DNA from 2 places in the Methylomusa anaerophila genome. Region 1 is predicted to be linked to the other one. Evidence: a T-box and tRNA genes for the amino acid it is inferred to sense, from the RefSeq annotation. Region 1 holds a T-box; the other holds one or more tRNA genes.
The links. The T-box of region 1 lies ahead of serS (serine--tRNA ligase). A T-box ahead of a tRNA ligase gene usually reads a tRNA of that ligase, here a tRNA-Ser.
Positions count from the first base shown of each region.

Region 1 (15,444 bases):
TTAAACTTGTTAAAATGAAAAGGGAGTTTATTTGGCATAGTCACCCCGAAACAGATGAAGTTTTTATGATTATTGACGGCAATATGCAGATTGCTTTGAGAGAGGAGACACTTTATTTAAAAAGAGGAGAAATGGTGGTAATTCCCAAAGGTATTGAGCATAAACCATCCAGTAGTGAAGAATGCAAAATATTATTAATTGAGCCAGTTGGAACAATTAATACCGGAAGTGCCGGAGGGGATTTGACTGATACAGAAATTGAATGGATATAAAAAAAACCTGCCCCTGAATAGTTAGCAATGACTATTCAGGGGCAGGTTTTTTTTGCGAGGATATTTTTGCTGATAATAATATTTAGCTATAGAGAGGAATTATGGGTTGCGCGCAGAATATATTTGAGTAGAATAGGGGAAATGCGTCGGTCTGGTAAGTGAACTCGTTTAGCTTCTGCTAAACTTCGGGGCTTCGGTGGGGGACTCTACCCCCACCGAAGTTTGGAAGTGGTAACACCCACTTATAGAAGTGGGTGTCTTCGAAATTGGATAAAGCATGGGGGGGTTACCGTGGAGAAAGTCACCTTTACAGTTATGTTTGGCGGCGAGGCCGGTTACGGCGTTATGAGCGCCGGCGCTATAGTGGCCAAAGCGGCGGCGCGTAACGGCTTATGGACATTTGTGGTCAACGAGTATCCTTCATTGATTAAGGGCGGGCTGAATACCTGTCTGGTGCGTATTGGCAGCGAGTATCTTCAGGCTTATGAAGAGAAGCTGGATTTTTTGGGAGTTTTATCGCAACCGGGTTTAGATCAGAACTATGGCAAGTTAAAGCCGGGCGCATTCGTCCTGCACGACGCCGACACCGTTAAAGTGGACGTTTCCCGCCTGCCCGCAGGCGTCCGTACGGCCGGGGTCAAGCTTACGCGGGCGGTAACCGGCGACGCCGCCAAAGTAATGGCCAACAGCGGGATGCTGGGCGCCTTCTGTGCCCTCGCCGGTTTTGACAAAGAGGCGATTATCAGTGTCATGCGGACGGAATTTACCAAAGAGCCGGTATTGAGCCGCAACCTGGAAATTTTGGAAAGCGGCTACAAAGCGGCTGCTGAATCCTTGGCCGGGGATACTAAACCTGTATTCCCGTTGCCGTTTAATCCCGGGGGCGAACGGAAAATGCTCATTACCGGCAATGACGCCATTTCCATTGGCGCCATCAAAGCCGGTGTTAAATTTGCCGCCGGTTATCCCATGACGCCGGGAAGCGGAATTCTTACGTATATAGCTGATCATGCCGCTGATTATAACATTGTATTTAAACAAACGGAAGATGAAATTGCCGCTATCAACATGTTGATCGGCGCCGGTTTTGCCGGTGTTAGAGCCATCGGGGCAACCAGCGGCGGCGGCTTTGCGCTGATGGGGGAAGCATTGGGCTTTGCCGCTCAGGCGGAAGTCCCGGTAGTAATAGTGAACGCCCAGCGCGGCGCACCCAGTACCGGCTTGCCGACCCGGACAGCCCAGGGCGATTTGCCGTTTGTTACTTTTGCGGCCCAGGGAGAATTTCCGCGTATCGTCGTTGCGCCCGGCGATGTGGAAGAATGTTACACCGAGACCCGCCGGGTATTCAACCTGGCGGAAAAATATCAAGTCCCGGCCATTATTCTTACCGATAAATATCTTGCCGATTCGGCGGTTGCCCACCCGTTTTTTATCCAGGATGATATTGCTGTTGACCGTGGCAAGCTGGCCGGCGACGACTGGCTTGAGAATAATCAGCCTTACCTTCGTTATCAATTTACGGACGACGGGGTTTCCCCCCGGGCTATCCCCGGGCAAAAAGGCGGGCGCCATATCGCCACAAGCTATACCCATGGGGAAGACGGCTTTTACAGTTCCGGCAACAAGGAATACGCCGGCAGTGAGCCGGAAATCACCGCCCGCGGACTTGACAAGCAGTTTGCCAAAGTCCCCTTTATTTTAAGGGACATTCCCGGCAGCAAACTATACGGCCCGGAAGATGCCGATCTCACGGTAATTGGCTGGGGATCTACCAAGGGGCCGGTTTTGGAAGCGCTGGCCGGGGCGAACTCCCGGGGTATGAAAGTCAACTTCCTGCAGGTATTATATATGGCGCCGTTTCCGGCGGAACCGGTAGCGGCGGTTTTGGCCAAGGCCCGGCAGACCTTGCTGGTTGAAGGGAACAAGACGGCGCAGCTGGGCATGTTTATTCGCGCCAATACCGGCTACCATGTGAGCAACCGGTACTTGAAATATGACTCCCGACCCTTTGTGCCGTCGGCTATCTTGCGGAAAATTGAGGAGGTGCGTGGCTAATGCAGGACGCTAATCTGTCTTATGTACCGACCTGGTGCCCCGGCTGCGGCGATTACGGCATACTGAATGCGCTGAAAAAGACCTTTGCCAACCTGGGCTTGGATCTGGAGCAGACAGTGCTGGTTACCGGCATCGGCTGTTCCGGCAAGATCGCCCAATATGTCAATACCTACCGGATTGAGACGCTCCACGGCCGGGCATTGCCTGTAGCTACCGGCATCAAACTGGCCAACCACAACCTTACGGTAATTGCCGAAGGCGGCGACGGCGACGGCATGGGATTAGGTATCGGCCATTTCGTGCATACCGCCCGGCGCAACCTGGATATCAGCTATTTCATTCATAACAATCAAATTTACGGTCTTACCAAAGGGCAATCTTCACCGACAAGTGAACTGGGCGCGGTGACGAAATTTACGCCGGCTCCCCTGGGCAATGTGGAGAGGCCTGTCAACATCGCCCGACTGGCTTTAGGAGTCGGGGCAACATTTGTAGCCAGATCTTTCGCTGGGGATATGAATCATCTGGTCAGTACCATGATGGCTGCTATCCGGCATAAAGGGTTTGCCGTGATAGATATTCTCCAGCCGTGTGTTTCTTTTAACCGTTTGAATACCTACCAATGGTATCAGGAGCGGATCCAGTATGTTGAAAAGATGGCAGACTATGATCCTAAAAACATGGCGAAAGCAGTTGAACTGGCCGCAACCTGGGGTGAAGCCATTCCTGTGGGCATTATCTATCAGGAAGAACGCATTACGTTGGAAGAGTCCCTGCCGCAGTTAAAAACCGGTTCGCTGGTAAACCAGCCTGCAGATGGTGTGGACATTAGCCCCTTGCTGGAAGAGCTAACCTGAATTTGTAACTTTACAACCGGTAGCGAATAGTGTAGAATTATAAGTCATAAACTATATATAAACTGGTTTTTCAAATGCAATGACAGGGAAGCGCCTATGGGCAAGTTCACAGAGAGCCGGCGGCTGGTGGAAGCCGGTAATGCTTATATGCTTTCCACCCTGCGAGCAGACGGTGATGAACCGTACGGTCACGTCCGTTAAAGCGTGTCAAGTGGATTGTGCTACTTACCGGTACGATCAACAAGGGTGGCAACGCGGGAATTTACTCTCGTCCCTAGCCCAGGGATGAGAGTTTTATTTTTTAGAGGTGGTTATTTGCTTTAAGTAGGGAACTGATTATAAACCGCCATCTGCGTCGTTGCTTCTGCGGTCCTCACTCCAGCGTACCCCCAGTACGCTTGCGTTCCGGTCCTCGTCGCGCCTAGCATATGACGATTTCTAATCAGTTCGAGGCATTTGATGACCTGAATGAGTTACTTTTCGAGGCTGTTGAAAATACACATCTAAACATTTTACAACAGCCTCGTTTAAATAATTTGTGTGTCTTTTAAGACCATCTGAGGAGGAAGAACAAGATGCTTGATATTAAATTTGTCAGGGATAACCCTGAGAAGGTGGAGCAGGCTCTCAAAAACCGGGGCGGCGGCGCGGGCCTGGGGGATTTTTTGGCTCTGGAAAAGGAACGCCGGGAGCTTTTAAGTGAAGTGGAAATACTAAAAAGCAAACGTAATGCGGTATCCCAGGAAATCAGCCAGTTGAAAAAGGCCGGGCAAGATGCCGGCGGCATGATTGCTGAGATGCGTACAGTTGGGGACAAAATCGGTCAGATGGACGCAAAAGTGAAGGAAGTGGAAACATCCCTGCAGGATATCCTGCTCCGCCTGCCCAACGTGCCTCATCCTTCCGTACCGGTGGGCAAAGACGAACATGACAACAAGGAGGTGCGCTGCTGGGGCAGTCCCCGGGAATTTGCCAAGGAACCTCTGCCCCACTGGGAAATAGGCGAGAAACTGGGCATACTTGACTTTGAACGGGGCGGCAAGGTAACCGGCGCCCGGTTCACCTTCTACAAAGGCCTGGGCGCCCGTCTGGAACGGTCTCTCATAAATTTTATGATGGACCTTCATAGCCGGGAACACGGCTATACCGAACTCTTTCCCCCCTTTATCGTGAATGAGGCCAGCATGATTGGCACCGGACAATTGCCCAAGTTTGCGGAAGATATGTTCAAACTGGAAGGCCTCGATTATTATCTCATTCCGACAGCGGAAGTGCCTGTTACCAACCTTCATCGTCAGGAAATACTGGATGCCAAGGATCTGCCGCTATATTATGCCGCCTATAGCGCCTGTTTTCGGGCCGAGGCCGGCGCGGCCGGGCGGGACACCCGCGGCCTTATCCGGCAGCATCAGTTTAACAAGATTGAACTGGTAAAATTCTCTTTGCCGGAAGAATCCTACAACGAACTGGAAAAACTGACCGGCAATGCCGAGCGGGTGTTGCAGATCCTGGACCTGCCGTATCGGACCATGCTGTTGTGCACAGGGGATATGAGCGTATCTTCCGCCAAGACGTATGACCTGGAGGTATGGCTGCCCAGCTTCAACCTGTACCGGGAAATTTCGTCCTGTTCTAACTTTGAGGATTACCAGGCGCGTCGCGCCGATATCCGTTTCCGGCGGGAACCCAAGGGCAAACCGGAATACGTTCATACCCTGAATGGTTCCGGGCTGGCTATTGGCCGGACGGTTGCCGCCATTTTGGAAAACTATCAGCAGGAAGACGGTACCGTGGCCGTGCCGAAGGCTCTGCGGCCGTATATGGGAATTGAGGTAATAAAGTGAATAAAAAAAGATGGACTCATGGCTAAGACAGCCATGAGTCCATCTTTACTTTCTGCCGGTTCGAAAACCTCGGCGTTTTTTTTTACCGGCGTGGTTTACTTGTTTTTTCCGGCGGCCAGTCCAAAGACGCCTCATAGATTTTATGATTTTTGCCAATTACAATAAACCGGTACTTCCCCGCCGGGTTTTCGGCATTAAATCTTATAAAGTCATTGTTGACAGGGAGAAATTCTTCTTTTCCGTCCGGCTTTTGCATGACAATGCACCGCAAATTATCAGAACCCAATGCCAGGGGTGAGTTAGCGGTATTAATCTGAAAAATCCGATACAAACCATCCTTGTCTTCCCGGACCGAACCGAATGGCGCAACTTGGGCCGGGATACGCTGGAGGGCGGGGCCTGGTACATTGCCGGGAGTTATTACATAGACAGCCTTGGTCCAGGCTTTTTCAAACTCGTCCGCCAGATACTCGCGGTAGACACTGTTGTTGTCCGGAGCGGCAGGGTCATTAACCAGTACATATTCTTTGCCGTCTTTTTGCATAAAGCCGCGTACTACCAGTACATGCCCGGGAGTTGATTTAATTGGCGCGTTGTGGAGTACCGGGTAGCTTGTCGGTACATTTTCACTGTTACGGTAGCTGACAGCGGCAATGACCGGGTGGCCTTGGGCAATTTCCCGCTTAAGATCACTGAGGGAATTGAAAAAGTCTACGTAAGCTGTAAGCCCGTTGCTTGCCGCGTAAGCAGTATTAAAGGGCCAGTTTCCGAACATATCGCCAACGTGATCCATTACTCCCCAGGCGGTTTCTTCGGGAGTTTTTTCAATGCCGTAATACCGCATTACCATCGCCAGACTGGTCGGACTGCACATCCGGGCGGCAATATTGGGATCACGCACTGTCTGTGAATACGTAGGCACGGCTAAATCCTTGGTCAGTTGGGCATAGTCGGACAGGGCCGGGGTTGGGGGATAGACTTTCGGAATGTTTTGCCCGTCACGGATGGAAACCGCCACCTGCCGTACGGCAGGAGTTACCTGGGGATTATTGCTGTACAATGTTAAGCGGTAGCGGAACGCCGTCGCTTTTTTCCCGTTTTTGATTGTTAGTGTATCTGTTTCCATGGAGATGTACGGATGTTTAGGGTTGGTAGCGGCCGAGCCGGTTTCTACCGATGTGCTCCAAGTGCCCCAGGAAAACCATTCCGACCATGCGTTGTCAACAAGGACCTGTCCTTCGATGGTGACGGCCGTTCCGTCAGGTGTGGTGGAATTCCAGGATATGATCATCTCTTGAAAGGGAGCTGTCGCCACCGGTATTGATGTGTACGTTCCGGCAGATATGTATTTACCGCCGGCCTGGGCCAGTTCCACCGCGCCTTGCCCCGTTTGGCCGGGGACCGTGCCTTCCATAGAGCCGCCGGCGAAATCCGCAGCAGTGGAGTGAAGCAGCAGATTTCCTGTTAAGACCAAGCTGTTCTCCGCCGCCGCCAAAGATGCGATGAAGAGAAGTAGTACGAGCGAAAACAGAATTACCAAATGGATAAGGTAATTCTTGTTTATGAATAATTTCATCTAAGCCGTCCTCCTAACTATTCCCATTAAGTCGTTACGCATATGGAATTCTGTATTGTCGCTAAAAATCCTACTTCGTAACTGAAAATTAATACCACTTAGGCGAAATTAGAAACAAAACGGTAATTGCAGGAAAACCCATGACTTGGATTGATTTTGATTCCAATTCATGGGCTTTAATAATTTCCGGAACGTAACACATTACGCAGCATCGTGTGGAATTGATGACAGTCCCCTTCGATATAATCTTCCGGGATATCTAGCATGACAATATCGGGATAACGGTGCTGGAGTTCCGGCATGAGGGTACGAAACAAATGTCCCGTTACTCCGGTCAAAGAGCAAGTCGGACTGCCCCTGATGCCTAGGAGCAGACTAACGGTGCAGCCCACAGCCCGGAACCCGTCTAAATCCCTTAACACTCGCTGCGCCGCTTCCCGGCACACAGCATCATATTCCGGCGTGTTATAATCCTCATATGTTTGCGGCTTCCGCTTCATTCCCGCATGAATGAGCTCAGGGCAGGGGAGCTGGTAAATACCTAAACTCCATTCCGACAGCACCGTAATCAAAGAGTGGAAAGCCCCGCCTGCTCTCGCCAGCGGGGACACCACACTGTTTTGGTTTAAGACACAATGGCTTACCAGAGCCAGCTTATTTTTGCGCTGCATAACGCTTCACCAGGGGATTGGTACTTTTCGTCAGCATGTTTTTCGGCATTTGGCGCACAATTGCCGCCACTAATAAAGCACAGGAAATTTTGTCAATGAGGTTGCCGGTGATCCGGGGGATAAACGCGGCTGTAAATACTTTCTGGCCTGTTTTCACGAGCCATAAGAAAATAAGATCTGTGCCGCCGCCGGTCAAGCCACCATAAATCCAAACTGCAATAGGCGTACCGATAAGCGGTGCAACTACCGCCAGGAGCAAGCCGGTCAATAGGGCGGTAAGCCAGTTAAAGTTATAACGCTGAGCAATCAAACCGACAATCACGCCGATAGCGAAATTAACTATGGCAAAGGGGATATCTTTCGGATTGGTGAGCATGCCTTGAATAATATTCGTTAAAAGTCCGATAGCGCCGCCGAAGACAGGACCAAATAATACCGCACCTAATAGGGTGCCAAAAGTATCCAGAAAGATGAGGGGGATTTTGAGTGTTTGCGCGATTGTTCCCAGCACCAGATTGACTGCGATGCAAATACCGCTAAAAATCATGGGAAAAGAGTTGTATTGCACTTGAATCACCTCGGCAAATTTGTATATGTCGCATAAAAGAAAATTCTTCAACGCGTTCCATATAGTTTGACCTGTATACAGTTTTTTAAAAAGCGCATAGCCGTCTTTACCTTATTGGATAGATTATTTCTATATTATATTAAAATATATTCTATAATACTTGGCGAACTCCTGTTAGAGGTGAAAAAGATGAATAATAAAGGGATTTATTGTTCCGAAAGTCAGCAAAACCATTTTCTGATGATGGGAAAATTAAGCAAAAAATAAGAATTCCCTGATAACATGATGTGGCTATTTTATGATATTATGATATAAAGAATGGATTCTCAATATAAGGTGGGTAGACACAATGGATTTTAAAGTATCTGAATATGCCTGTGAGAATGCCTACTGGTTTTTATTTTACAATGATGAATTGTTAGTTGAAGATAATGCCGGTATCATAAATATACCGTTACTGTGCGATACCGGGACTTTGAACCTTGAACTGGCCGATGCCCAGTATATAGGTTCATTAGCGGGACATAAATGTTATGCGGTTAATTTGCGCAGCCGAAACATACCGCCGGGATTTTCTTTCAAAAGAATAAGGCAGCTATATGGCCAACAGGCGGATTTATATTTCTGGTTTACGGCGCGCGCATTTCATATTATAAACTGGTTAAAAAACAACAGATTTTGTGGTTGCTGCGGCAGTAAAATGCATGGGTCGTCCCAGGGCCTTGCCGTGCGGTGCCCGCATTGCAGCCATATTGTTTATCCCCGCATTTCCCCGGCCATTATCGTCGCCGTCCTAAAAGACGATAAGATTCTTCTGGCCCGTTCAACCAAATATGCAAGCATGTATAGTGTCATCGCGGGATTTGTTGAACCGGGAGAAACACTCGAAGAATGTGTAAAAAGGGAACTGAAGGAAGAGGTCGGAATTGAGGTGACAAATATCAGATATTTTGGCAATCAACCATGGCCGTTTCCCGACTCCCTGATGATTGCATTTACAGCGCAGTATGCGAGGGGAAAAATAACCGTTGATAATGATGAGATTGTAGATGCCGGCTGGTTCTCTGCCCATGATCTTCCTGACATTCCGTCCCCAGGCGTTATCGCGAGGCAGTTAATTGACTGGTTCGTTGCGCGTTGCGCATAGATAAAATAAGCCCCTTTGGCGAAAACTCTTTAAAAGGGCAAGGAGCGTGAATAGGGTTGAGTGAAAATGAACGAATAAAGAATGTGTTTCCCGGCGAAGATGGTATTCCCGCTGCGTATAAGATCGAAAAGCAAATACAGCAAAAACAATATTTGGTTGCCGGAGAAATTAGATTATGGGAAGGGGCTTGCCAGGAGGTAGTATCACCGCTGCATGTGACTGGCAAAGATGGAGTAGTCCGGCCGGTAATTCTTGGCTGCTATCCGCTTCTAGGCGAGAAAGAGGCCCTGGAAGCTCTGACCGCAGCTGAAAAAGCCTACGGCAATGGTTGCGGACTGTGGCCGACCATGCCGGTAGAACAACGGATACGCCATATGGAGATTTTCATTCGCAAAATGATTGATAAACGGCAGGAGATCGTGAAACTATTGATGTGGGAGATTGGCAAGACGCTTGCTGATTCCGAAAAAGAGTTCGACCGGACGGTGGAATACATTCGTGATACGATTGAAGCCCTTAAGGATCAGGATCGCGAAGCTTCGCGCTTTATCCTTGAACAGGGAATTTTAGCGCAGGTCAGGCGGGCGCCGTTGGGCGTTGTTTTGTGCATGGGACCTTTCAATTATCCGTTGAACGAGACGTTTACCACTCTTATTCCTGCCCTTATTATGGGCAACGCAGTTGTTTTCAAACCGCCAAAACTTGGAGTTTTACTGCACTATCCGCTGCTGGCGGCTTTTCAGGAAGCTTTTCCGCCGGGGGTTGTCAATACGGTATACGGTGAAGGGCAGCAAGTGATCGGGCCTTTAATGAAATCCGGCGGCATTAATGTGCTGGCTTTCATCGGCTCAAGCCGGGTAGCCGACATATTGAAACATCAGCATCCCAAACCCCATAGGCTGAGAAGTGTCCTGGGGCTGGAAGCGAAAAACGCCGGCATCATTCTGGCGGACGCGGATATCAGTCAAGTTGTTGAGGAAGTCATAGCCGGTGCGCTGACTTATAACGGCCAACGCTGTACAGCATTAAAAATCCTGTTTGTTCATAACCAAATTATCGATGAGTTCCTGAAGCTCTTTGCCGCCAAAGTCGATCAACTCGCAATGGGAATGCCGTGGGAACCCGGCGTCAAAATCACGCCGCTTCCCGAGCCTGACAAGTGCGAGTACTTGCGGGAACTCATTGACGATGCCGGCAAACACGGGGCAAAAGTAATAAATACCAAGGGTGGATTAAATTATGGGTCGCTATTCTTTCCCGCCATATTGTATCCGGTCAATGACAAGATGCGCATATATTATGAGGAACAGTTCGGGCCGGTTGTACCGGTCATCCCTTTTGACGATATCAGCCAACCCATTCAGTATGTAATTCATTCCAGCTACGGGCAGCAGGTCAGCATTTTTGGAACAGACGCGGATATGCTGGCCAACCTTATTGATCAACTGGTCAATCAAGTATGCCGGGTTAATATTAACAGCCAATGTCAACGCAGTCCGGACAGTCTGCCCTTTACCGGGCGGAAAGACTCGGCGGAGGGGACATTGTCAGTGACCGATGCGCTGCGGGCGTTTTCCATCCGGACCCTGGTAGCCGCGAAAACCACTCCGGCCAATAAAAAACTTATTACCGATATAGTCAAAGGCGATAAATCTAAATTTCTCTCAACGGATTTTCTGCTATAAAAAAAGCCATAGATGGCTTTAATGTATACCATGGCGCAAAGTGCTGCCGAAACTATCTGAGGAGACGCATCCTGATAAAGTCTCCTTCTGTTTTAAATCTGTTTTGAAAAAGAATGTTTTTTTGCCAAAAATTTGCTTCCTCATACTTTTGGGTGATGTTTTTTACATACAAATGCTGTAAATTTAAGCTAATATTTGCCAAATTTTACAACACCAAAATTAAGGAGGTTAAAAATGGTAAAAGCAACTATTGGATCTATCGGATCACGAATCTGCCAGCTGTTATGCCGGTTGTTAATTTTAGTTATTGCGTTGTTTTTCGTTTCTTTTTTAATCCGGACGGCATTTGCCCAGGATGGACTAACGAAAATAGCGGATAACGTCTATTGCTATGTTGACACAAAAATGCTACCGTAAAATAGTTTTGCGGCCAACACCGGTGTCATAATGGCGAAGCGGCTGGTCTGCCGATATTAGAGTATGTTCACCGACGGAGGTGTAGTCATGGAACTCAAAGGCGCAAGTAACGCATTCCAGGCCTTTATGCAGGAGACCCCCGAATACTCCCGGGCTTGGCTGGAGATGGTGCAGAAGCTGGACGCTGCCAACCCTCTGGACAGCAAGACAAAGGCACTGGCCTACTTGTCGGTGTTGGCTGCTGCCGGACTGACCGGCGGCATTCCTTTTCATGTCCAGCATGCCAAGACACTGGGCGCTAGCCGGGAGGAGATCAGCGGCGCGGTGCTGGTGGGACTGCCGGCGGTAGGGCACGCCGTCATTCAGGCGCTTCCTTTGGCGCTGGCTGCTTATGACGCTTAACCGGTATTAAGGGGGTTTCAGTGTTATGGGTCACCTGGCAGCAAAAGATGTCTATAGAAGACTGGGGGAGAAAATCGACAACCTCACTATAAGAGCGCCGTGGAACGAAGCTCTTCACAAAGTTGTAAAGGAACTGTACACCGAGGAAGAAGCCGATGTTGTTGTGAAGATGCCCTATGGGCTTTCCAATCTGGAAAGGATCGCGAAGATAACCGGTTACCCAAAAGACAAGCTCCGAGGCATCCTGGAAAGGCTGACAGAAAAAGGCCTGATCCTGGATTTGTATAATAACGGCGAATATCACTATATGCCTTCTCCTTACGTCATCGGAATTTATGAGTTTACCATGATGAGAACCAGGGGAAAACTAAGCACTAAGGTTTGGGCGGAATTGCTGGGTACTTATATGAAAGGGAGCGATATTTTTTTCAAAGCCAATTGGAAAGACGGCCAGCAAATATCCATTGCCCGGGCTATTCCTCACAGGGATACGGTAGCACCGGAGGAAGTTGTTGAAATTCTTCCTTACGAAAAGGCTGAGGCTATTGTGGCCGGCCATGATAAATTTGCCATCGGACTCTGCGCCTGCCGGCATGATAAATTTCACAACAACCTCAAGACTTGCGATGTTCCCCTTAAATCCTGTTCATCTTTCGGATTTGCAGCTGACTACCTTATCCGACACGGCATGGCAGAGGAAGTAACTCGTGGGGAAGCAATCGAGAACCTGGAGCGCTCCCGGGAATTCGGCCTGGTTTTTTCGGCAGACAGCGTCAAAGAAAATGTCACTTTTATTTGCAGTTGTTGTTCATGCTGCTGTGAGATTTTGGAGGGTATAAACAAATTCGGTTATCCCCACGTCCTGATGACATCGAGTTTCATAGCCGACATAGACCAAGTGAAGTGCCTGGGTTGCGGGAAATGTGCCAAAGCCTGCCCGGTCAATGCCATCTGCTTGGAACCGGCTGAATCTGAAGAAGAGGCAAACAAGAAGATACTGGCCAGAGTTGACCCTTCCATCTGCCTGGGCTGCGGCGTTTGCTCCCTCAAGTGTAAATGCAATGCTTTACACCTTAAAAAAAGAAAGCAGCAAGTCATTCACCCGGAAACAACCTTTGAACGTAATATATTGGCTTGTCTTGAAAGAGGGACCCTTCAAAATCAAATCTTTGACAATCCACAGGCTATTACCCACAGTGTGATGCGGGGGATCCTGGGAGGATTTCTGAGATTAGCTCCAGTTAAGCGCGGTCTCATGAGTGACTTGTTACGCTCCAGGTTCTTAGCCTTTCTTGCCACCGGAACGAAATTACAGGGCAAAGAATGGGTTACCAGGTTGTAGAATGAAAAAATCGGTCTATATAGGTCCCGTCAAAGAATTTCAAAGAATTGACATCCGGGTATTAGGATAAGCTGAGGTTAAGCGGCAGCGTCGAAGCGTTCTTAATACCCGGATTTAATTTCAATTCTTTTTCGTGAAGAAAAGCCGTTCCCTCTACGCAATAAGGGATAATGGCTTTTCTTCATTGCGGTATATTCAGGAACTTATACCGCTGGTACTCTGCGTCACCTAAATACATGGATAATCTTGCAGTCTTTTTTCGTCCTGCTTCGTTGTCGTCTCCTTACATATGTCCGATATGCGCGGCTCCTCCGCCTCGCAGGACAAAAAAATCCTTGCAACCTTATCTAATGATTTAAGTGACGCAGAGTACTAGAAGCCACTGGATAATAATTCTGAAGAAATAATTATCATACAAGGAGGGACTAAGCTTTGTTGCTGCAACAGGGAATTTCCGGCTCGAACGGGATAGCAATCGCCAGGGCCTTCCTCTACCAGGAGCAGGAAATCATAATCGATACAACGCCCATTACTCCTGATAAAATCAATAATGAAATCATTAAATTGTCTCAGGCCGGGGAGAAGGCTAAAGAGCAAATCAGCCATCTACGGGATAAGGCGCTGGCGGAAGCCGGCGAAGAACAGGCCAAAATCTTTGAAGCCCATTTGACCATGCTGTCTGACCCGGCTCTTTGGGGCGAGATGGGCGCCCTCATTAAGAGTGAGCATATCACCGCCGGCTATGCGGTTAAGCAAGTAGTCGACCGGTTTGTGGCTGTGTTCAGGTCCATGGACGATGAGTATATGAAGGAACGGGCGGCAGATATTGCCGATATCGGCGGCAGACTGCTCCGCAATGTGCTGGGCATCACCGCCAAAGGACTGGATTATCTGGACAGTGAAGTAATAATCATTGCCCATGACCTGACGCCTTCCGATACCATGGCCCTCAACCGGGATTATGCCAAAGGCTTTGCGGTAAATGTGGGCGGCCGGACTTCCCATGCCGCCATCATGGCCCGGACTTTGGAAATTCCGGCAGTATTGGGGCTAAAGGATATTACCGGTAAAGTAAAGGACGGCGAGCTGGTGATCCTTGACGGGATAACCGGGGCTGTCATTGTCTCCCCAACCCCGGAACTACTCACTGAATATAAAGAAAAACAACGCCAATACTACGCCGAACAAGCAGAACTGAAAAAGGTAATACCCCTGCCGGCAGTAACTACCGACGGCCGCCGCGTGGAAATCGCCGCCAACATCGGCACTCCCCGGGATATTGACGCCGTTATCGCCACTAATGGTGATGGCGTGGGCTTGTACCGCAGCGAGTTCCTGTATATGGATAAAGATTGCTTTCCCAGTGAGGAAGAGCAGTTTGCCGCCTACAGGATTGTTGCCCAAAAGCTGAGTGGCAAACCGGTCATCATCCGGACGCTGGACATCGGCGGTGACAAAGAACTGAAGTGCTTTCCCATGCCGCCGGAAATGAACCCTTTTTTGGGCTGGCGGGCCATTCGTCTTTGTCTTGCCGAAAAGGCCATGTTTATGACTCAGTTGCGGGCCATCTTACGGGCCAGCGCTTATGGCAATATTATGATCATGTACCCGATGATATCCGGCCTCACCGAGGTCCGGCAGGCCAATGCCGTGCTGGCGGAAGCCAAGGAGCAGCTGCGCTCGGAAAGAGTACCCTTTAATGAAAATATCAAAGTCGGCATCATGGTGGAAATTCCTTCGACAGCAGTGATTGCCGACTTGATTGCGCCCGAAGTGGATTTTTTCAGTATCGGTACCAACGATTTGTGTCAGTACACCCTGGCGGTGGACAGAATGAATGAAAAAATCAGCTACCTGTATCAGCCGCTGCATCCGGCCATATTGCGGCTGATTAAGCGGGTAATCGATGCCTCGCATCAGTATGGCAAATTCACCGGCATGTGCGGTGAACTGGCCGGCGACCCGCTGGCAGCTATAATCCTCCTGGGACTTGGGCTGGATGAATTCAGCATGAGCGCTTCATCCATGCCGCGTATTAAGAAAATTATCCGCAGTGTCGCTTATGAACAAGCCAAAGCCATTGCGACGCCGGCTCTTGATATGGCAACCCCGCAGCAAGTCGCCGCATATGCCGCCGGGGTGCTGAAAGACTGGGGCTTAAGTTGATTGCGATGCTGTATAAATACAAAACACGCTGGTTCTCAGCGTGTTTTGTATTTATACAGCAGAAATTCATAAAAATCATTAAGACTGCGTTTGGCGTCAGAAGGCAAATCGTCAATTGCGATTTGATTATCTGTATTGCTCGGAAAAGGTGCTTTTGACTCAAGTACAACTGTCGCCGGTTCCCTGCCCGGGCTATATTCCGGGATTGATTCCAGACGGCTAAATAAGCTGGCGGCGGCAGTATAAGGCAAATTGAAAAAGTCTAAAAGGGCGTTGAGCAAATTGACGGTTAAATTCGTTCGCATCCCGGTCTCGATCATACTAAGATAAGAGGTGGACAAGCGGACACCATACTTTTTTTCAATGGCTTTGGATACATCTTCTTGGCTTAGTCTTTTATTTTCTCTGGATATTTTTACTATTTCACCGAATGTCATTGCAT
Region 1 covers NZ_AP018449.1:1,862,654-1,878,097, forward strand. Annotated here, with positions in the region: gene MAMMFC1_RS08165 (cupin domain-containing protein) at 1-272, shown strand, start outside; gene MAMMFC1_RS08170 (2-oxoacid:acceptor oxidoreductase subunit alpha) at 564-2,327, shown strand; gene MAMMFC1_RS08175 (2-oxoacid:ferredoxin oxidoreductase subunit beta) at 2,327-3,184, shown strand; T-box leader at 3,255-3,463, shown strand; gene serS (serine--tRNA ligase) at 3,760-5,028, shown strand; gene MAMMFC1_RS08185 (peptidase C39 family protein) at 5,111-6,604, opposite strand; gene MAMMFC1_RS08190 (hypothetical protein) at 6,781-7,275, opposite strand; gene MAMMFC1_RS08195 (CD3073 family putative ECF transporter S component) at 7,259-7,852, opposite strand; gene nudC (NAD(+) diphosphatase) at 8,193-8,990, shown strand; gene MAMMFC1_RS08205 (NADP-dependent glyceraldehyde-3-phosphate dehydrogenase) at 9,047-10,675, shown strand; gene MAMMFC1_RS08210 (hypothetical protein) at 10,910-11,092, shown strand; gene MAMMFC1_RS08215 (carboxymuconolactone decarboxylase family protein) at 11,156-11,494, shown strand; gene MAMMFC1_RS08220 (4Fe-4S binding protein) at 11,520-12,836, shown strand; gene ptsP (phosphoenolpyruvate--protein phosphotransferase) at 13,269-15,002, shown strand; gene MAMMFC1_RS08230 (helix-turn-helix domain-containing protein) at 15,038-15,439, opposite strand.

Region 2 (15,444 bases), 700 kb from region 1:
ATGATTTCTACTCGGCGCTGGAAGGTGTATCCACAGACCCCGGCAGTGCATCGGCCCGCACTGCCGTAAAGGAGGCGGGAGTGGCCATTTGCGATTACCTGAATGATTCCGCCGCCCGGCTGACACAGCTCAGGCAAGATGCCAACACTGAGGTTAAAACAACGGTGGATCAAATTAATTCCTATGCCCAGCAAATTGCCGACCTGAACAAACGGATCAGCTTGGCGGCGGCCAGCGGCGCTGCCACCAATGAACTGGAGGATGCACGGGGAGCGCTGATTGATGAGCTTTCCGGCTTGGTCGACCTGGATGTGGACGAAGTTGTGGTGGGTACAAAGGCTGACGGTACGGAGAATAAAGCCTTGACTATCAGCATAGACGGGGCTTGTTTGGTCAGCGGCGACAAGGTACAGCAACTGGAGTGTTATGAAATCGCGGACGGCAGTGACCAAGACGGCATGTACGGCATCCGCTGGGCCGGCACCGGCGCGAATCTCGATCCTGACGGCGGTTCGCTGCAGGCCTACCTTGACATCAGGGACGGTGACGGCACCGGCTCTTACTCGGAAAGCAAGGGCATTCCTTATTTTATGGACCAATTGGATACCTTTGCCCGGACTTTCGCCGCGGCGTTCAATGAAGGCATATTTGAAGACGGAACTACTTATTATGCCGGTCATGCCGGCGGGTATACCGAAGACGGAGAGACAGGCGTCCGCTTTTTCTCCTGTTCTTATACAGACAGCAGCGGCAACTCCTTCGAGGCTTTGCTGAGCGGGTTGGACTCTGCCGCGGCCGCTAATACTCAGTACACTTCTCTGTACACAAACCTCACGGCGGCCAATATATCTTTGTCCGCGGATGTTCTGGCAGATGCGGACAATATTGCCGCGGCTGCCAGTGTGAACTCCGACGGGAGTATCGACAGCGAGGATAATGAGAATATGGATGCCTTGATTGAATTATGCGAGAGTGCGAAAATGTTCGCTGGCGGCACTCCCGAGGACTTCATGAATTCTCTTGTGTCCACCCTCGGTACAACCAGTTCTTATGCCCAGAGCAAGTCCGACCGCCAGACCACCATCATCGAATACCTTGAGAACAGCAGGTCGTCAGTAGCGGGAGTTTCCAGCAACGAGGAAACGGCCAATATGACCAAGTATCAGAAGGCTTATGAGGCGTCGGCGCAAATGATCAGCGTATGGCAGGAAATCTACGCCACCACCATTAACATGGTGTCGTCGGATTAGATGGGAGGAGATTTTTGTGCGGATAACTGACGGCATGATGGTTGCCAATACCGTCTCGAATATCAATAAAAACGCAAGACGTCTGAGCGAGGCCATTAACCGCGAATCCACCCAAAAGAAGATTCAATTGGCTTCCGACGATCCTATTGTGGCTACGCGGGCGATAAAATATCGCAACTATGTCGCCAAGATAGAACAATATCAAAAAAACGTGTCCGCCGCCAGTTCCTGGCAGAAAACATCTAATGACGCTTTAAGCGACCTGGGCGATATTATCCAACGGGTAAGGGAACTGACTGTGCAAGCTTCCAGCGACACCCTGTCCGACCAGGACAAGGCGGCGATTAAGACGGAAGTTACCCAACTGCAGGCGCAATTGGTGCAGGTAATGAATACTTCCTACGCCGGGCGCTATGCTTTTGGCGGTTACGCCACCGATGCGGCGCCGTACGCTTTGGTAACAGCCAAAGCGGGAACAGCCACCTACAATGACACCGGCTATGCCGGCGACGGCAGCGCTATCGCTGCTATTTCCGGTCTGACTGCCGATACGTACACTCTTTCCGTAGCTACCGGCAGCAATGGCACCGATTACTTGCTCCAGTTGACGGACTCCAGCGGCAATGTGGTTGCGGCGGCCGACAATGTTACGGCGACAACGATTGCCGCCGGTGGAGTTAAACTGACCGGAACGGCCAGCGACGGGACCGATGTGACGATTACCATGGCCGCTAATACCGGCACCATTGCGGCCGGCACGTCTATGACCTTTGATGCTGCCGAATGCAACGCCGTGACATTTAAAGGAAAATACATAAGTATTGTGGGGGCTGATTCGTTCAGTGTCACAGACGCCGAAATGTATGTAAGCAACGGGACGCAGGCTATTTACTACAATATCGGTTACGGCGCCCAGATCGCTGTAAATGTGGAAGGACAGAATGTCACCGGGACTGCCGGGGACGATACCAGTCTGTTCGATACCGTTGCCAAGCTTATGCTGGGATTGGACGGTAAAACTACTTGTTATAAAGCCGATGTGGATGAAACCACCGGCACGGCCTCTGTGGCGACGGAGACTTTTACTCTCGACGGCTTGCTCACCGACCTGGACACCGATTACGACCGGGTACTGACCGCCCAGGCCGACCTAGGCGCGCGCATGAACTATGTGGATATGGCTACCGACAGACTTGCCAACGATTATACCAATTACACCACCTTGCTGAGTAATAACGAAGATGTGGATGCGGCCCTGGCGTCAACTGACGTATCTACGGCCGAGTATGTTTATGAGGCGTCTCTCACCGTGGGAGCCAAGGCAATCACCAAGTCGCTGGTGGATTACATCGCATAATCTTGAAAAGAAACAAGGGCAAAGGAGGCGGAATGAATGTCTAGTTCAAGCAGCGTGACTTCAACCACCGTCAATGGAACAACCAGGATTACCGGTTTATCTTCCGGTCTTGATGTGGACTCGATCGTTGAACAACTGATGACCGCCCAGAAGTCTAAACTGTACCAGTTGCAGAAACAGGAGCAACTGGCTGAATGGAAACAGGATGCATACCGTAGTATTATCGAGGATATTCAAACCTTTAGCAGTACCTATTTTGATATCACCTCATCCAACAGCCTGCTGAAATCAAGTAATTTCAATAAATATGCAGTCAGCAGCAGCAGCAGCGCCGTAACGGCGACTTACACCGGCACCGCCAGCGCGGGGTCCCATACCATAGCGGTAGAACAACTGGCTACGGCCGCCACCCTGACCAGCAGTCTCGCCATGGAGGTTGCCGGCGGGACGGATGTATCCGCCGGCGCCACAATTAGCGCCGGCGCAAGTTTTGTCATTGAACTGGACGGTACGGAAAGGACGGTTACCTTCGACTCGGATGAAACATATTCCTCAGGTACCGACTTGGCAACAGCCGTGCAAACAGCTATCGATGAGGCGGTAGGCTCAGGCAAGGTGACGGCGAGCGTGGACTCCACCACCGGCTACCTCACCATCACAGCCGCCGCAGATAGCGGTATTCAAGAGATTACCCTCAGCGCCCCTGCTTCGGGAACCAGCGCTTTGTCCGCCCTCGGCTTTACCAGTGACGGGGCGTCCCTCTCCAACCGTCTGGATACTTCCGATACGCTGCTGGAGATTGCTTCCCAGCTGGGCATAGAGGATTCGCTGTTCAACAGTGACGGGCAGATAGAACTGACCATCAATGGCACCACTCTTTCTTTTGATCAAGACGATAGTCTTAGCAACATGATAAAAAAAATCAACAGCAGCAGTTCCGGGGCAACGATGACCTACGACGAGATTTCCGGCCAACTGACGCTTACCGCCGATGATACAGGCACAGGCTCCACCTTGGTGGTGACCGAGCCTACGGATGCCACATACGGCAGCAGCAACTTTTTGTCCCTGGTTTTCAACAGTGCGTCGGTAGTGGCCGGGACGGACGCCGTGGCGTGGCTGGACGGTACCAAGCTGACCCGCAGTTCCAATACCTTTACCGTCAACGGCGTGAAATATACTCTTAATGCCACGACTACGGATACGACTACCGAGACGGCCTCTTCCATTACCGCTGATGAAAAGGTTACAGTAAGTTTAAGCCAGGATGTGGACAGCGTCTATGATCTGATCAGCAGTTTCGTGGACGATTACAACAGTTTGATCAGCACCATCAACTCGAAGTTGGACGAGGATTACAATTATGATTATCCCCCCCTTACGGATGATGAAAAAGACAGTATGACCGATGAGGAAATTACCAAATGGGAAACCAAGGCGAAAACCGGGCTATTGGCGAATGACTCATTATTGAAAAGCTTTCTGACGGAAATGCGGTCATCTTTAATTGAGTCGGTTTCCGGCTTGTCCACCAACATTTTTGGTATCGGGATCTCCACCGGCACTTATGATGAAAATGGCAAGCTATATATTGACGAGGACACTCTAAAGGAAGCTATCACGAGCGATCCGGCAGCGGTGATGAATCTGTTTACTCAGGAGTCTTCCTCGTATCCGGGGACTACTACCCGTATAACCTACAGCAGCAGTGAATTGCGGACCCGGTACAAAGAGGAAGGCCTGGCTTATCGTTTCTACGATGTTATTCAAAAATATATCGCCACTGTCGGCGACGACGGTCTGTTGATACAAAAGGCGGGTATTGAGGATACCGCAGCCGATACCGATAACGCGCTGAGCGATCAGATCAGCGATCTGCAGGATAAAATTTCAGCCGAGGAAGATCGGCTGGATGCCAAAGAGGACAGTCTTTACGAACAGTATACCAATTTGGAAACCTATATCAACAAGATGAACTCGCAACTGTCCGCTTTGCAATCCATGCTTGGTGTGAGCAGTAGTTAAGTATGGTGCCGGTAGAGGAAATTCAGGCCGGATTGGCAAAGAAAATGGCAATTCTAGAGAAAATCAGCGCGAATATCGGGACGCAGCGCCGTTTTGTTCAACGGCGGGAAATGAAAGGTCTTAAACGGTTGCTGCGGGATATGGATAAACTATTTGACGAGCTTGCCGCCGTGAATCAGGAGTTACGGCGCAATGAGCAATGGAAGGATATGAGCTGCTTTCGGGCAGCGGTTGGCGCCATTGCGGCAAAACAGTCGGAGGTACTGACCAGTAGCGCCGCAATGGTGCAGGAAGCCGCAATGGTGCGGAATCATGTGGCGGCCCAATTGCGGCGTCTGCGGGCCGGAAGAAATATTACCAACCGCTATGTCAGCTGCTGGCTGACGCGACGGCCGGGAGGCCGTTTCAACCAAAAAGGATAGGGGAATTTTGGACCGGTAATCTCTATATAGAGCAGCGAAAGAAAAGGGAGCTGTTTATATAGGGATTTTTTTTATGCCGGCAAACAAGCAAACAGGCGTTCATCCCGGTAAGGGATGAACGCCTGTTAAGGTTTTTGGTGCTTTAACGCTTTAACTTAGATAGAATTATTTTAAGAGGGTCAATACCTGCTGGGGCAGTTGATTGGCTTGGGCCAGCATGGCAGTGGCCGCTTGATTAAGGACGCTCTTGTTGGTGTATGTTGCCATTTCCGATGCCATATCAACATCGCGGATGCGGGATTCGGCGGCAGTCAGGTTTTCGCTGGAAGCAGTCAGGTTGTTGATGGTGTGTTCCAGACGGTTCTGAATGGCGCCGAGGGCAGCGCGGGCGGTAGATACCGTTTGGGTGGCGGTGTCGATTACCGAGACGGCTATATTGGCCGATGCCTGGTCAGAGACGTTCAGATTGGCTACCCCGATGCCCGCGGCGGACATATCGCCAATATTGAATGTCATGCTCTGACCGGTATTGGCGCCGATGAGCACGGTAGACGTTCCGTCGGCGCGCTGATCTTCGGCCTGCGTGGTCTGCGAAAACTCGGACAGGGCGTTGGTTGCATCGTACTTTTTATTGCCGCTGGCATCGGTTACAGTGATGGTTAAGCCGTAGATGGCAGTATCCGTGCCGGAAACTGCGGCAGTGGCGGTCAGCGCGCCGGTGGTGGTGTCGACTGCAAAAGTAAAGTCGGCACCTTGAAGAGCGGTCAGATCAGTAGTGTCTGTTGCAGTGACAAGTGTGCTTTTCAGCTCGCCGTTCATCATGTAGCTAACGTTGATGGTGTCGCCGGAAACTATACCGAGAGAAGCCCCGGAAGCGTCGGTGAGGGCGGTTAATGCGGTAGCGGTAGTGGTGGCAGTGTTCAAAGACGTATTGGTCAAAACGTTGGCCGTGTCGGCAGTAACGGCCGCACCCATATTACCGTTCAGCAGCTTTTTGGTATTGAACTCGGTAGTGTCGGCGATACGGTCGATTTCCTCCACTAAGGCATCGATTTCATCCTGAATGGCTTTACGGTCATCATCGGTGTTGGTGTCGCTGGCCGACTGAACAGACAGTTCGCGCATGCGTTGCAGGATGTCCTCGGTTTCAGTCAGCGCGCCTTCTGCTGTCTGAACCAGGGAAATAGAGTCTTGGGCATTTGAACTAGCTTGGTCAAGGCCGCGGATCTGACCGCGCATTTTTTCGGAGATGGCCAGGCCGGCGGCATCGTCGGCCGCGCTGTTGATGCGGTAGCCGGAAGACAGTTTTTCCAGTGATTTGTTCAAAGCAGTGTTATTGGTATTTAATGCATTATAAGTATTAAGAGACGCAAGATTATGGTTAATTACTAGACCCATTGTCAATTCCTCCTTGATTTTGGTTTTGGGCATCCCTGCCCGGTTTTGATACCGGATCCGGATCGTTGTTGGCAGCTATTTTATAGGGTACTAAACGCCTCCTTTCTTTTGTCTATCTTTGTATCGAGCCCTAATATTGGAAATGCTTTTGAAATAATGCAGGATATGACAATATTTTTAAAGTTTTTATATAAAAATAGGGAAAAGTGGAAATTAAGTAAAATCAATATAAAAAGCCACCGGCGAATTATCGCCGGTGGCGTATTTAAAATATTTCAGCTGCCCAGGCCTAATCGCCTGGGCATTTGTATTGTAAAGGTGGTTCCCCAGCCGGGGGTGCTGGCTACCTGTATGGATCCCTGGTGATTTTCAATAATCCATTTGGCGATAGCCAATCCCAACCCGGCGCCTCCTTTGGACCGGGATTTATCTACCTGGTAAAAGCGATCAAAAATTTTATCGAGATAGGCAGGATCAATTCCTTCACCGGAGTCGGCAACGGTCAGCAATGTTTTGGTGCCTGACACCGACAAGTGGAGGGATATTTCACCGCCGACCGGAGTATGGCGGATAGCATTATCCAATAGTATGGCAATTACCTGTTTAAATTTTGTTTCGTCGCCGCAGACTGTAACCTGCGGCCCGGTATCTATGTGAAGAGAGATTCCCTGGGCTGCGGCAAGAGGTTGAAAAGCTTCCGCCGTCGCGGCAACAGCCAAATTAAGGGCAAATGGATGATATTCCAGTTTTTGCTGCTGCGAATCGGCCCGGGCCAAAAAGAGCAGGGAATTGACAAGCTTGGTCATCTGAATGGTTTCTTCCTGGATATTGTTCAGCCACTTCCTTTGGTTGGCGATAGTATCTTCCGGGCTATCCAGGACAACATCCAGATTTGTCTGCATGATGGCAAGCGGTGTTCTCAGTTCGTGGGAAGCGTCGGACAGGAAGTCTTTTTGCTGCTGCCAGGCGTTCTGAATGGGAATTATGGCCCGGTCGGCCATAAATAAACTACTGAAAAAAGAGAGGGATAAACAGACAACACCGGTGATGGTTAAGGCCGTCAACAATCGTCGCAGCATATTATTGGTTTGTGTTATATCCTCAAGCACTATCGCCATACCGGACTGATCATTGAGCGGAGATTTAAGGTAGAAATATTCCATGCTTTCAATAGTAAGCATTCCCTGGAATGCTTCCGCCTGCCAGATTTGGCTGACTAAAGGCACTAGGAGGTCAGGTTCAGGGAGGTGCCCGGCAGATTTAAAAGTAATGGCGCCGGTATGGTCTGTTTTGACAAAAAATACACCGGGAAACGGGCCTGGCGGCGGGGGCGGGTAGTTGTTCACGGCGCCGGACTTTATGTCGGCAATCAAATTCCTGGCGCCAAATTCCATACGGTCTCTGAAGTCGGATCGCGCGCGATAATAAGCGCCGGCGATTAATAAGACAAACAGAATAAAAATGATGGCGACATTAATGAGGGTGAGCTTAAAGCGCAGTTGCTGGAACACGGGTGTCCTCCTGGAGATAGTAGCCTACGCCGCGCACCGTCTTAATATAAGGCACATTCAGTTTTTTTCGCAGGTAATGGATGTATAGGTCCACGTTGGTTATCTCAGTCTCAGAATTATAGCCCCATACCTTTTCCATGATTCGTTCCTTGGTGATTACTTGTCCGTAATTGTTCATTAAGAGTTCCAGCAGATGGGTTTCTTTCACAGTGAGATGGATAACTTTTCCGTTTTTCATTACTTCGCAGCGGAGGGGATAAAGGATCAGGCCGGCTGCTTCCAGACTGTCGCCTACCAAATTTCTCGATTTTCTGCGGATTAGAGCCCGCAGTCTGGCTAGCAGTTCGTCGGCGAAAAAGGGTTTGACTAAGTAGTCGTCGGCGCCGGCATCCAAGCCTTCCACCCGGTCTTTTGCCCCATCCTTGGCCGTTAAAAATAGGACCGGGGTGTCAAATCCCAGGCTGCGGATCTCCCTTAACAGGCTGAGGCCGTCAAGGGCAGGCAGCATACGGTCCAGGATTAGGGCATCGTATGCACCGGTAGCCGCCATTTCGATTCCTGTTTCCCCATCCATTGCAGTATCCACTGCGTAGCCGTTTTTCTTCAGAAGGTGAGATAATGCGTCAGTTAGTTTGCTTTCATCCTCCACTAGTAACAATTTCATTATAGAATTCCCTCTTGTGTAACAGCCCTGTCGAATATCGTCCGTCCATGGATTTCCTAACTCTATTGTATTAGAAGTTTCTTGGAATTCCCTTTATTTTTTCAAAGAATTTATAAAAAGAATGTAAAATTTCTTCGCAATAGACTTTTGGAGACTTTGGATGATGCATTTTTTGCTATATTCACATTTGGACTATCGTCAATAATGAACACTTTCTTAAGCCAAAAATTAACCCTGCTCAATTGGTCAGTTGGATGAATTTGACGTAATTTGTTTGCCGGTATATAGTTATTGATAGAGGTGATAAATATGGTAGTTCCGGGTAAATATCGTCATTTTAAAGGCAACGAATATGAAGTAATAGCGGTTGCGCGACATAGCGAAACCGGCGAGGAAATGGTGGTGTATAAAGCGCTATACGGCGAAGGCGGGTTATGGGTGCGATCTCTTCCTATGTTTGAAGAAACGGTAACCCATAATGGCGCCAAGGTTAAACGGTTTGAATATATTGACGGCTAAATGTTAAAGTCATACGCCGGCAAGAAATATTTTTCACAATCTTTGGGGAATTTTTTGTCGAAAGGGTTCATTTTTTTGTTGTTCTTGTATATAATAAAATACGTTGGACAAACTATTGCTGCAGGCTGTCCGGGGCTGGTAATCGCCAAATGGTACAAAGTTAAAAAATGGTTCCCTCTACAATACATAACAAAATACATTAACAAATTTCAACAATATTTCATATTCTATAACAAAGAAGTAGCCATTGATTACCCCCATCATAGGGATTAGGGACCCAGCCCAAAAGTCTCGCAGCAACTGGACCACGTTACAATTGTCTACACCGCAATCCGGTAATGGCGAGACAGGTGGTACTGAGACTAATTAGCGGAGGGTGGTGTTAATTATGAAGGCAGGCAAAAATGTAAAAAATGAGTGTTATATTAATCCGGGTAACGTATCCTGTTGTTCATTAGGTGGAATTGGTTACGGCATTTACGGATTTGCCGCCAACACCGGTGTACCTCAATCCTTTGTCGGTTGGCTCAACAAAAAGGGTCATCCTTATGGGCGGATGTTATCCAAGTTTGCTTCCGGAACCAGGGAGTTTAGCTGCTGTTGGCAGTATATTGGCGAACACGACCCGGAAGAATTTAAAGCACTGCAGCACGAATATGTACGCAACACTTATTATGTACCCGCAGTTGAGAATTTGTGCCAGGAGTTCAACCTTGACATCCGGTCCAGAGATGCAAAATTGCAGGAACTTGTTTGGGCGGTAGCGGTGGAATACGGACCAACGGCAGTTGGGGATCTTATGCGGGAGGTACTGCGAATATCCGGGCTGACCCATCTTAATGAACTGAATGATCATGATCTCAGACGATCGATTGAGCATATCTTTGCGACAAGCGACTGGGCCGAAGCCAGCGACACAATGGCGGCAGGTGTGACAGTTCCTTGGGCATGTGAATCAAGAATTGATTTGGAATCAGCGTAACCCATTAGGGGCAATAGGCAATAGTTAATAGTTGTTAAAATGAGTTAAAATGAAAAAGCCTGGAACGGAAAGTTCCAGGTCTTTTATGTCTTTTCAGCCAGGAGCAAAGTCTGCAACTTTTGGGAGCATTAAAACATTCCTTTTTTCCACAGACCAAAAGCAGTCAAGACTGTGGTAAAGAAAGCAAAGGACATGGTATATAGGAAACCGTTATTTGCGCCAAAAGGTACATCCACATTCATGCCCATAAAACTTGATATCATTGTCGGAATGGCAAGAAGAATGGTCATGGAGGCAAGGAATTTCATAACCATGTTTAAGTTATTGGAGATTATGGAAGTGAAACAATCCATTAAACCGCTAAGAACTTTGCTATACATTTCGACCATTTCAATGGCCTGCTTATTTTCTATGATAACGTCTTCCAAAAGATCTTCATCTTCTTCGTACATTGTAATCAGATGCTGCAAATTAGTCAGGGTACGAAGCCTGAGGAGTTTTTCCAACACGATCCCGTTTGAGCGAAGGGAAGCGGTAAAGTAAGTTAAGCCTTTCTGCAGGTCCAATAGCTGGAATATCTCCTGGTTTTTCATGGATGCGCGCAGGTGATGCTCCAGATCATCGGTGCGCCGGTTGATTTGTTTCAAATAGCGCAGGTATAACAGAGCTGATTTGTGCAGAATTTGAAACAAAAAGCGGGTTTTTTTACAAGTACTGAAGTTTCGCGCATTTTCCGGACTGAAATTTGCCAGGACTTCATTAGCCTCAAGACAAACGGTAATGATATAATCAGGCGAAATGATAATTCCCAGAGGGAGGGCGTCATAACTGTCCTTCCCCCGCATAATGGGAATGTTGGTGATAACAAGCATATAATTATCTTCCAACTCGGTACGGGAGCGTTCTTCCTCGTCCAGGGCGGCCTTTAGAAAGTCTAACGGCGCGCCGGTTTTGGCGGCAACCATTTCCAATTCTACCTGGTCGGGATTTATCAGGTTGAACCAAGCTCCCTTTTCAATTTTCTCAAATGTCAATTCATAAAGATGTGTGCAATTGCTGCGATATATTTTCAACATTGCCAGTTCCCCCTTTTTTTGCAGGGGATGCCGGCAATAGTTTAAATACGTCTTTCCATGGTGACAAGGCTGAGAAATTGGCATATTCCCCTGTTTTTATTTACTTTAAAGCAGTGTGGACAACTAGATCGGTCTATATCCATATTTCTCACCTACCTATCAATTATTATGGATTATCACCCATGCATAATATGAATATAATCCTGTTTAAGTGAATAGTCAACACCTTTATTTATTATTAAGTATTTTTTAATAAAATTAACCTGGGATTAACTCAGAGATATAAATTCTTAATGCGTCCATATAGTTTAATTTACCTGGGCCCGGTTTGTTGACAAAGGCCTTTTCTGTTTGCTATAATATTTTATGTGCCGGACACGGAGGGGTGTCCGAGTGGTTTATGGAGCTGGTCTTGAAAACCAGTGATCCTGCAAGGGACCGTGGGTTCGAATCCCACCCCCTCCGCCATCAATCCTAATCGGTGGCGTAAAAATCATGTCAAATTGACAAAATCATTATTCATATCAACCCATATCAACCATGGAGCAGTACTCAAGCGGCTGAAGAGGACGGTTTGCTAAATCGTTAGAGGGGGCAACCCCTGCCAGGGTTCAAATCCCTGCTGCTCCGCCATAATTTGTCCAAAAACCCGCATTTCATGCGGGTTTGCTGTTTTACAGACAGGAAATTTTCCTGTCCTGTATATGAAAAAGTTAGAGATAACATAATTACTATATCCATGCAGAGGGAATGACATATATTTGGGGGGAATCTGAAAAATGGTCTTTCATTCAGGGCATTTATCCCGTCAGGAAGCTTTAAATATTCTTAATTTACCAGATGAAGCGCTTCCGGAACTGATTGACGCCGCCTATGCCGTCAGAAAAAAATACAAAGGCAATGTGGTAAATATCCAGCTTCTCACCAATGCCCGCAGCGGCGATTGCACTCAAAACTGCGCTTACTGCGCTCAATCCCGGGCTTCCCAGGCGGGCATCCCCAAATATAATCTCGTATCGTATGAAAAGCTGCTGCAGGATGGCTATACCGTTCGGGAAAAAAAACTTGCGAGGCATTGCATAGGTTTAAGCGGCATACGCTTCAGCGACCAGGAGATAGATGAATTTGCAAACTATATAAAGGGACTGAAAAGAGAGACACAAACCCATATATGCTGCTCCATCGGTTTTTTGACGCCCGGACAGGCTGAGAAACTCAAGGCAGCCGGGGTAAACCGCATCAATCACAATCTGAATACGAGCAGAAATTTCTATCCGGCTATCTGCACCACCCATACGTATGAGGAAAGAATAGCTAATATAAAAATGCTGCAGGGCATGGGTTTTGAAATCTGCTGCGGCGGCATCGTCGGCCTGGGAGAAAGCAAAACCGATGTAGTGGATATGCTGATTGCGATACAGGCAATCCATCCCCAGTCAGTGCCCGTCAATTTCCTGATACCCATCGAAGGCACGGCTTTGGCGAATGCGGATACATCCCATTTGTCTGCCGAATATTGCCTCAAGGTATTATGCCTGGCCCGGCTTTTAAACCCCAAAGCGGATATACGCTGCGCCGGCGGCAGAGAGATATACCTGAAGGGGAAAGAAAAATGGCTGTTTGCTGTGGTTGATTCCATTTTTGCTTCCGGTTATCTGACCGCAGGTGGGCAAAATATCGAAGATGCCGTCAAAATCGTCACCGAAGCAGGGTTTCAATATACTATAGAACCCGCATGATAAGCATGGAATGTAAACAGCAATCCTCTGCGTAAAGGAGAAAAGCATCGGAGATTCAGTTTTTCTTGTGACATGCAGTATAAGTTGTATTGTGTCACACGAACTGTCCCCCCTTGGCAATCTTTTTCTATCCTAGCAGGTAATGGCGGCGTATTTGATCTCGAAATTTTTGATAATTATAGTAATCATCTCTTTCATGCTGTTGGCTTTATTATTAAATTTTGATTACTCATTTTTATCATTTTTATCATCTTTATCATCCATTTTAGAAGATCGGATAACCATTACTAACCCAGCGATAATTAACCCCCCTCCTACCACTTGCAACGGATTCGGGGAATCTGATTCCATATAATAAACGCAAGGATAGTAGCTCCTGCTGGTTCACCCAAAATACTAACTGAAACAACCGCCGTTTTTACATATTTCAGAGCCCAGCTAAAAACTGTTTGACCTAAGATATTTGGTACTACAGCCATAGCAAAAAACCAGCTCCATGTGGACGGAGGATAACCGGCCAATGGTTGTCCAGTTATTAAACTTCCAAACAAAAGCACTATTGAAGCCGAAAAGTAAACGATATATGTATAAGGTATTACATGCATCTGTTTCCTAATATTGCTGCCAATCAAAAGATAGCACGCAATAAAAAAAGAACCTGCTAACGCAAGAAAGTCTCCTAATAAAGCGTTAGACCCGCTATTCATATCACCAAATCCCAAGATAATACCACCGCATATGGATATAGCAGCCCCCAACAGGGAAGTATAAGATACTTTCTCTCGATAAAACAAATAACCGCCAGCCATCACAAATAAAGGTTGCAAGGTCACTATCACTGTTGAACTAGTAATGGATGTGTAATTCAGTGAGGTTATCCAAAATCCGAAATGTAATGCAAAAAAAATACCTGATATACCAGACAGAGTAATTTGCTTAGTTGATAAATCTAATAGCTTACGATTGCAAATAAACATTCGCAATATAATGGGGGTTAATATACAACTTGTGAATAGCATTCTATAAAAGGCAGTAACTATGGATGGCGCAGCAGCAAATTTAACAAAAATTGCAGAACTGGATATCGAGAATATTCCTATAAGAATAGCCCAGTAAGGGGAAATTGATCGTTTTGTCATACTATTTCTCCTGTCTTTAAATCAATTATATATGATTGGTAATTTACATTTTTATATATTCTTTTGATTGTTTTATATATTTTTTAGCTTTTTATAACGGTTTGGTGTTAAGCCTTCCAATTTTTTAAATACCTGTGTTAAGTGGCTTTGATTCTTATATCCGATTTGATGCGCAATATCAGAAATCGAAAAATCGGTTTCTTGCAGCAAACGCTTTGCTTCATCAATGCGCAATTGATGAATATATTGCTGCGGGGTAACCCCTATATTTTTCCGGAACCATTGTCCATAATAAGAGACGTTATAATGTTCAATTCTTGCCAAGGTTTCCATTGAAATGTTTTCAACATAATGATTATGGATATAACGAATGGAAAGCGATCTTGTATCTTGTGCTAATAAATCAAAAGAATAATGCAGCAAATGATTAACTGCGTAAGAATTTCTGTTTGTTTCTGATAACATGAGATATCGCAATGACATCCAATTTTTATCTATCGTAAGATAGCCAAAGATAGGAAATGAGAACTGCGGTTACGTCCTGACCGAGAAAAGATTGCCGCCGACCTGATAGATTCAGACAATTCTGTCCACGCCAATTCGTCAATCAATCTTTTAAACCTGATTTTATTTAAGCCTGAGTTCACTATAGATGCAATGATTACCGGCCCTCAACCTGCCTTGAACAGGTACTTGGAAAACTTGGAAAAACGCAGTTCCTTTGGAGCTGCGCTTTCATATTGGACTATCATGCTTAGACACAATCGTGTAAGGGTCAGGCATTGACTTATTGACTTTTTATCAAGTTTATATCCCGCTTTAAAGCCGCCCCGCCGCATTTTTCTTGTGGGGGCGTCACCAGCTGATCTGCCGAGATAAGAATTTGCCTGTTATAGAAATACCTCGCGATGAGCTTTTTTGTTTTTCATTGTTTTCAGGATGCTAATCTAAAAGGAATGGATAAGTTTTTGTAAAAATATAACGCACATTTAACACAGACTATACGTTGCTATGTTATTATTAATAAATGTAAAAATAAATATATTAAAAAATTTACGGCTGTTGCCAAAAGGGGGATGGTGTATATCCTTGAGTCATTAGTGCTAACCTTGTTGCCGATTGTGCTTATTCTGGCTATGCTTATCATTTGGAAACAGGCCGCCGATATTAGCGGTATTGTCGGCTGGGCAGCCATTGCGGCTGTTGCTTTTTTTGCATTTAGTACAAGCATGGAAGTTATCCTACGTTCTACCGTCGCGGGTTTTATTAGGTCATTTGCCGTTTCGCTTATTGTTGCCGCTTCGTTGTTGCAAATGGCCTATATGGAACAAACCGGCGCTTTGCGAAGAATCATTATCTTCA
Region 2 covers NZ_AP018449.1:1,166,511-1,181,954, reverse strand. Annotated here, with positions in the region: gene flgK (flagellar hook-associated protein FlgK) at 1-1,250, shown strand, start outside; gene flgL (flagellar hook-associated protein FlgL) at 1,267-2,607, shown strand; gene fliD (flagellar filament capping protein FliD) at 2,644-4,632, shown strand; gene MAMMFC1_RS05200 (hypothetical protein) at 4,635-5,054, shown strand; gene MAMMFC1_RS22595 (flagellin N-terminal helical domain-containing protein) at 5,220-6,452, opposite strand; gene MAMMFC1_RS05190 (sensor histidine kinase) at 6,728-7,963, opposite strand; gene MAMMFC1_RS05185 (response regulator transcription factor) at 7,941-8,627, opposite strand; gene MAMMFC1_RS05180 (DUF1653 domain-containing protein) at 8,937-9,146, shown strand; gene MAMMFC1_RS05175 (VgrG-related protein) at 9,535-10,128, shown strand; gene MAMMFC1_RS05170 (magnesium transporter CorA family protein) at 10,257-11,204, opposite strand; tRNA gene MAMMFC1_RS05165 (tRNA-Ser) at 11,584-11,672, shown strand; tRNA gene MAMMFC1_RS05160 (tRNA-Ser) at 11,747-11,837, shown strand; gene bioB (biotin synthase BioB) at 11,984-12,943, shown strand; gene MAMMFC1_RS05150 (DMT family transporter) at 13,258-14,082, opposite strand; gene MAMMFC1_RS05145 (helix-turn-helix transcriptional regulator) at 14,155-14,547, opposite strand; gene MAMMFC1_RS05140 (L-lactate permease) at 15,159-15,444, shown strand, end outside.
Region 2: it has a tRNA-Ser gene. The T-box ahead of serS (serine--tRNA ligase) is inferred to sense a tRNA for this amino acid. The anticodon was not compared.